DNA from 2 places in the Janthinobacterium sp. 75 genome. Region 1 is predicted to be linked to the other one. Evidence: riboswitches for the same ligand, from Rfam matches in the RefSeq annotation. Region 1 holds a riboswitch; the other holds the start of a gene.
The links. A riboswitch is a leader RNA that binds a small molecule or an ion and turns the genes downstream of it on or off. The one in region 1 is predicted to bind thiamine pyrophosphate.
Positions count from the first base shown of each region.

Region 2: it holds a riboswitch for thiamine pyrophosphate, as region 1 does, so the genes downstream of both, C8C89_RS12810 (TonB-dependent siderophore receptor) here and thiC (phosphomethylpyrimidine synthase ThiC) in region 1, are expected to answer to the same signal.

Region 1 is NZ_SORD01000001.1:168,673-172,083, reverse strand. Features, by position in the region: gene C8C89_RS00850 (PAS domain-containing hybrid sensor histidine kinase/response regulator) at 1-318, shown strand, start outside; gene C8C89_RS00845 (response regulator) at 347-1,153, shown strand; gene C8C89_RS00840 (hypothetical protein) at 1,193-1,447, shown strand; TPP riboswitch at 1,555-1,670, shown strand; gene thiC (phosphomethylpyrimidine synthase ThiC) at 1,761-3,411, shown strand, end outside.
Region 2 is NZ_SORD01000001.1:2,818,327-2,821,737, forward strand. Features, by position in the region: gene C8C89_RS12810 (TonB-dependent siderophore receptor) at 1-1,604, opposite strand, end outside; TPP riboswitch at 1,691-1,788, opposite strand; gene C8C89_RS12815 (hypothetical protein) at 1,917-2,096, shown strand; gene C8C89_RS12820 (iron-containing alcohol dehydrogenase) at 2,110-3,267, opposite strand; gene C8C89_RS12825 (hypothetical protein) at 3,410-3,411, shown strand, end outside.

The DNA.
Region 1 (3,411 bases):
GCCGTCGATGCGCACCTGGGCATCGACCTGGCGCGCACGTATCAACCGGACGTGATCTTGATGGATATCAACCTGCCCGGCATCAGCGGCTATGGCGCCCTGCACATCCTGCACGACGATCCGCTCACCAGCCACATTCCCGTGATGGCCCTGTCCGCCAACGCCGTGCCGCGCGACATCGAGAAAGGCCTGGAAGCGGGCTTCTTCCGCTACCTGACCAAGCCGATCAAGGTCGTCGAATTCATGGATGCGCTTGACGTGGCCCTGCACCATGCGGCCGAGCACGGCCTGGCCGACGACATTCACACAGTACGCTAATTCAGCACTTCATTTTAGGAACACCGCCATGCTTCAAGCCACCGAGATCCTGAACGCCAGCATTCTCATCGTCGATGACCAGGAGGCTAACGTCATGCTGCTGGAACAGGTGCTGCGCAATGCCGGATATACGCGCATCACTTCCACCATGGACCCGCAAGCCGTGCGCGCGCTGCATCAGCAGCACCGCTACGACTTGATCCTGCTCGACTTGCAGATGCCGGAAATGGATGGCTTCGAAGTGATGGAAGGCTTGCGCGACATCGAGGCCGGCAGTTATCTGCCCGTGCTGGTGATCACTGCCCAGCCAGGCCACAAGCTGCGCGCGCTGCAGGCGGGCGCCAAGGATTTCGTCAGCAAGCCCTTCGACCTGGTGGAAGTGAAGACGCGCATCCACAATATGCTGGAAGTGCGCTTGCTGTACCAGAAGCTGGCCGAATACAACAAGTCGCTGGAACTGATGGTGGAAGAGCGCACGGCGGAGTTGCGCGAAAGCGAAGCGCGCTTCCAGCGCTTCACGGAACTGTCGTCCGACTGGTACTGGGAACAGGATGCGCAAGGCAATCTGACGCGCTTTTCCGGTCCCGTGGCTGAAATGCTGGGCATCGGCAGCGAGGAAGAGCCGCAGCGCTGGAACGCGGCCGAGCGCGCCTTGCTCGATGCCAAGATTGCTGCGCGCGAACCGTTTCTCGACTTCATCTACAGCCGCGCCAACCTCGATGGCAGCACGCAGTACCTGCAGGTCAGCGGCGAACCGATGTTCGACAATGGCAGCCGCTTCATCGGCTACCGCGGTATCGGCCTCGATGTCACGGAGCGTCATCGCAGCGCCTGATTTATACTTGCTGCTATCGACATCCACAAGGAAAGCACCATGGCTGACAAATCTCCCTCCTACTGGTTTCCCGCCAAGACCTATGGCTGGGGCTGGGGCTTGCCCATCACGTGGCAGGGCTGGCTGGTGTTCCTGGCCGCGTTGGCGCTGTTCGCCTGCGGCGCCTTCCTGTTTCCCCCGCAAACCATGCTGGCAGGCTATATCGTGTATGAAGTGGCCATCGTTGCCGCGCTGATCGCTGTGTGCCAGTGGAAGGGCGAACCGACCGCCTGGCGCTGGGGCAAGAAGAAATAGACGTGCCGGCATCTGCTGCATTGCAGCAGATGCACATAGGCGACAAAGCAAGAAATCATCTGGCCACGCGGCGCGAACCGCGTATAATTGGCTCGCTGCCGCAAGGCGGCAAACGCTAGGGGTCCTGCCTTTCGCTGTGGAAACACAGTGCAAGCGCGGGTGAGAAATACCCTCCGAACCTGATCTGGATAATGCCAGCGAAGGGAAGCTTTAGGATGAACGCACCCCGCCTTTCCGCGTGCGCAATTCCGAACCTCCTTAGCTGGCTCCAGGCTATAAATAGTCTAGCTGCAAGTCTAGCCAAGGAGCCAAAATGAACGCCAACCCGAAATTCCTCTCTGCCACCGCCACGGTCGACGAAGCCGCCATCGCGCCACTGCCCAATTCGCGCAAGATCTATGTGGAAGGCAGCCGCCCCGACATCCGCGTGCCCATGCGGAGAATCAGCCAATCCGACACGGAAGCGTCGTTCGGCGGCGAAAAGAATCCGCCGATCTACGTGTACGACACGTCCGGCCCCTACACGGACCCGGACGTGCAGATCGACATCCGCTCGGGCCTCGATACGCCGCGCCTGCCGTGGATCATGGAACGTGCCGACACGGAAGAATTGCCCGGCCCCACCTCCGATTACGGCATCGCCCGCCTGGCCGACCCGAAACTGGCCGAGCTGCGTTTTAATTTGCACCGCAAGCCGCGCCGCGCCATTGCCGGCAAGAACGTCACGCAAATGCATTACGCGAGGCGCGGCATCATCACGCCGGAAATGGAATTCGTCGCCATCCGCGAAAACATGCGCCGCCAGGAGTATTTGCGGGAACTGAAAGCCTCCGGCCCCATGGGTGAACGCCTGGCCGAGCTGATGGGCCGCCAGCACCCAGGCCAGTCGTTCGGCGCCAGCATCCCGGCCGAAATCACGCCGGAATTCGTGCGCGAGGAAATCGCCCGCGGCCGCGCCATCATCCCCGCCAACATCAATCACCCGGAAGTCGAACCGATGATCATCGGCCGCAATTTCCTGGTAAAAATCAACGCCAATATCGGCAATTCGGCCGTCACCTCGTCGATAGGCGAGGAGGTGGAAAAAATGACCTGGGCCATCCGCTGGGGCGGCGATAACGTGATGGACCTGTCTACCGGCAAGCACATCCACGAAACGCGCGAATGGATCGTGCGCAACAGCCCCGTGCCCATCGGCACCGTGCCCATCTATCAGGCGCTGGAAAAGGTCAATGGCAAGGCTGAAGATCTGACGTGGGAAATTTTCCGCGACACCCTGATCGAGCAGGCAGAGCAGGGTGTCGACTACTTCACCATCCACGCGGGCGTGCTGCTGCGCTATGTGCCGATGACGGCCAAGCGCCTGACGGGCATCGTCTCGCGCGGCGGCTCCATCATGGCGAAATGGTGTCTGGCGCACCACCAGGAATCGTTCCTGTACACGCATTTCGAAGACATCTGCGAAATCATGAAGGCGTATGACGTGTCGTTCTCGCTGGGCGATGGCTTGCGCCCCGGTTCCATCTACGACGCCAACGATGAGGCGCAGCTGGGCGAACTGAAAACCCTGGGCGAACTGACCCAAGTGGCCTGGAAGCACGACGTGCAAGTGATGATCGAAGGCCCGGGCCACGTGCCCATGCAATTGATCAAGGAAAACATGGACTTGCAGCTGGAGCAGTGCGGCGAAGCGCCGTTCTACACCCTGGGGCCGTTGACGACCGACATCGCGCCTGGTTATGACCACATCACGTCGGGCATCGGCGCGGCCATGATCGGCTGGTATGGCACGGCCATGCTGTGCTATGTGACGCCGAAGGAACACCTGGGCCTGCCCAACAAGGCCGACGTCAAGGACGGCATCATCACCTACAAGATCGCTGCGCACGCGGCCGACCTGGCAAAAGGCCATCCGGGCGCACAAATCCGCGACAACGCCCTGTCGAAAGCCCGCTTCGAATTCC
Region 2 (3,411 bases), 2.6 Mb from region 1:
TCGGGCGTCACATCCATCTTCACGCCGAATTCGATCTGCTTCGAGCGGCTGGGCGTCAGCTCTTCGTTGGCATTCATCGCCTTGCGGTCGGCCGTGCCGCCATGTTCCATGCCCTGTGAGTAGGCTGCATACACGGAGACATTGTCGAGCGGGGTGTAGACGAGCGATACGTTGGGCAGCAGGAAGTCATGCTTGGCGCGGATTTCCGTGGCTGCCTTCAGCACATACTGGTAGCCATCGACATTGATATGACGCAAGCCACCGTGCAGCTTCCAGTTGGGCGCCAGGCTGACGATATCCTGCACGAAGACGGAGTTTTCCGTATCCTTGCGTACCAGGCGCACAGGACCCGTGACGCCGGGCGACGTGCCGACGATTTGTGGCTGATAGATATTGCTCACGCCCACCCAGTCGTATACGTACAGGCCGGCGCGGTCCTTGCGGCGGAAGGTCGATACGCCGGCCGTGAATTCGTGGCGCAGGGCACCGGTGGCGAACTTGCCCTGAATCATGGCTTGCGCGCTCAGGGGCTTTTTCGTTTCGCCCAGGCTGCGGTAGTCATACACATCGAAGTCGCCATTGCCGCAGAAGCCAGGGTACAGGTCTTGCCCGCTGCAGCCATACGGGAAGGCCGTGTAGTCATCGCGCTTGAACGAGTGCTGGTTGGCCGACAAGGTGGCATGCCAGTCGTCGCTGAATGCGTATTGGAAGCGCAGCCCGATATTGCTGGTGACGGTTTCCACGGGGCGCGTCCACGGCTGGCGGTTGAGCATGGCGTCGGCGCTGATGCCGGTCGGCAAGGTGGTGTTGTTCAGCAGCTGGAAGCCGGGCGCCGTCGCCTGCGCCTTGTCCTGGTAGTCGGCATCGATTTGCAGCAGCGCTTGCGGCGAGATTTGCCAGTCAAAGGCGCCGGAAATGAACTTGCGGTTGCCATCCGCACCCTTGATGTAGGAGCGCAGGCGCTCGGCCGCCACGTTGACGCGGTAGCCGAAGCGCGTGTCTTCCAGTCGTCCGCCCAGGTCGACGGCACCGTACAGGGTGCCCCGTTCGCGCGTTTCCACGGTAACCGTGCGTAATGGCGCGGCGGTGGGGCGCTTGACGATGAAGTCGATCACCCCGCCCGGCGCGGCCACGCCGGCCTGCAAGCCGGCCAGGCCCTTCAGCACTTCGATGCGTTCCTTGTTTTCCAGCGGAATTTGCGTGTCGCCAGGAATCGCCACGCCATCCTTGCGGTAGCTGGAATTGTTGTCGAGCTTGAAGCCGCGGATGGAAAATTGCTCCGCATAGCCGACGGCGTTGTAGGCGTCGTTGATGCTGGTGTCGAGCTTGACGGCATCGCTGAGATTACGGATTTGCAAGTCCTGCATGTCTTTTTGCGAAATGACGGTGACGGACGCCGGCGTCTGCAGCAGGGGCGCGTCGGAAAAGCCGCCCACGGAGGCGCGCTTGGCGGCCGGCGCCTTGCTGGCCGTGACGACGACTTCGGCCATGCTTTGCGTGTCGGCCTGCACTTCGGCGGTGTCATTTGCGGCCAGGGCGGGCGCGGTAAACGCGTGCAGGATCGCCAGGGTCAGAACAGAAACGGATAAATTCGGTGTGGACATAGATTGCTCGTGGTTCAAGCCGTCTCTTGGAAAAAGTACGGCAGGCTGCTTGTTCGGCTGGCGCCAACGCAGGAGCTATCAAAGGAGGGAGGTACTTTGCGCTTTCCTTCGCTGGCATTATCCAGATCAGGTACGAAGGGTATCTCTCACCCGGATGACTGCTCCAGGACCCCTAGCGAACCGAGAGCTTAGCATGAAGCACGGCCAGCTGTCCCACTGGCTGACCGTTTTACAACACATGGGCTGAACGGGAAGCGCGGACGAACATTTCTGGAAAAATGTGTTTTTACTAATTGCGATGTGGAAACGGCGATGGCAGATTACATGCGCAGGATCAACTTGCGTCTGAATGAGAAGTACCATGTGTTCGTCGGGCCGCTGCTGCTGCTCGCCTTGCTGACCGCTGAACGCCCGCCCGTGTGCGGGGTGTTTGCCGGCCTGCTGTGTGCGCTCACCCTCAACAAGGGCATCGACATCCTGCGCAAACTGTAGGCCGGCCAGGCCTTTACAGACTCAATTCCAGCACCTTGCGACTGACGGAAGGCGTGATGTCGCGCTGTTCCCCCAGTGCCGTCATGCCGTGCGCTTCCAGGGCGGACACGACGGCGTCGACGCTGGCGTGGTTCAGGCCGTAGTCGGCCAGGCGCGTCTTGACACCCATGTGGCGGAAGAAAAATTCCGTGCGCGCAATGGCTGCCTCGATGCGGCCATCCTCGTCGCCACCATCGAGACCCCAGACGCGGGCCGCGTATTGCAGCAGCTTGGCGCGCTTGGCCTGCTTGCGCACGCGCAGCATGCTGGGCAGGATGATGGCCAGAGTTTGCGCATGGTCGAGCTCATACAGGGCCGTCAATTCGTGGCCGATGGCGTGCGTGGACCAGTCCTGCGGCACGCCCACGCCGATCAGGCCGTTCAAGGCCAGGGTGGCGCTCCACATCACGTTGGCGCGCACATCGTAGTCGTCCGGGTGCGACAGGGCTTTCGGGCCTTCCTCGATCAGGGTCAACAGGATGCCTTCGGCAAAGCGGTCCTGCACGGACGCGTTCACAGGGTAAGTCAGGTACTGTTCCATGACATGCGCAAACGCATCGACGACGCCATTGCCCACCTGGCGCAGCGGCAAGGTAAACGTCTTCGAGGGGTCCAGCACGGAAAATTTAGGATACACCTTGCGGCTCATGAACGAGCGCTTTTCCTGCGTGGCCTTGCGCGTGATCACGGCCGAGCCATTCATTTCGGAACCCGTGGCCGGCAAGGTCAAGACCGTGCCGAAGGGAAGGGCGGCCTCGACGACCTTGCCGCCTTTCGCCAGGATATCCCAGGCCTCGCCTTCATGCAGGGCGGCGGCGGCGATGAACTTCGTGCCATCGACCACGGAGCCGCCGCCGACGGCCAGCAGGAAATCGATGCGCTCGCTTTTTACCATGGCCACGGCCTGCATCAGGGTTTCATAGCTGGGATTGGGTTCGATGCCGGCAAATTCGAGCACTGTGTGGCCGGCCAGCGCCGCCCTGACTTCATCGTAGACGCCGTTCTGCTTGATGCTGCCGCCGCCGTAGGTCATCAGGACCCGTGCCTGTGGCGGGATCAGGCTGGCGATGGCGGCGATCTGGCCCTGGCCGAAGAGGATTTGCGTCGGATTGTAAAAGTCGAAATTGAACATGGGGCTCCTGCCGCTGAGGTTTAGGCTATTGCTGAATCATGATTATGGCCGAACGGGGGGAAACGTGTCGTGGACGCTTGAGCTTTTCGCTCGCGCGGTGGAGAATGCAGCCGATGTCACCACCACGCGAAAAGGAATGCGCAT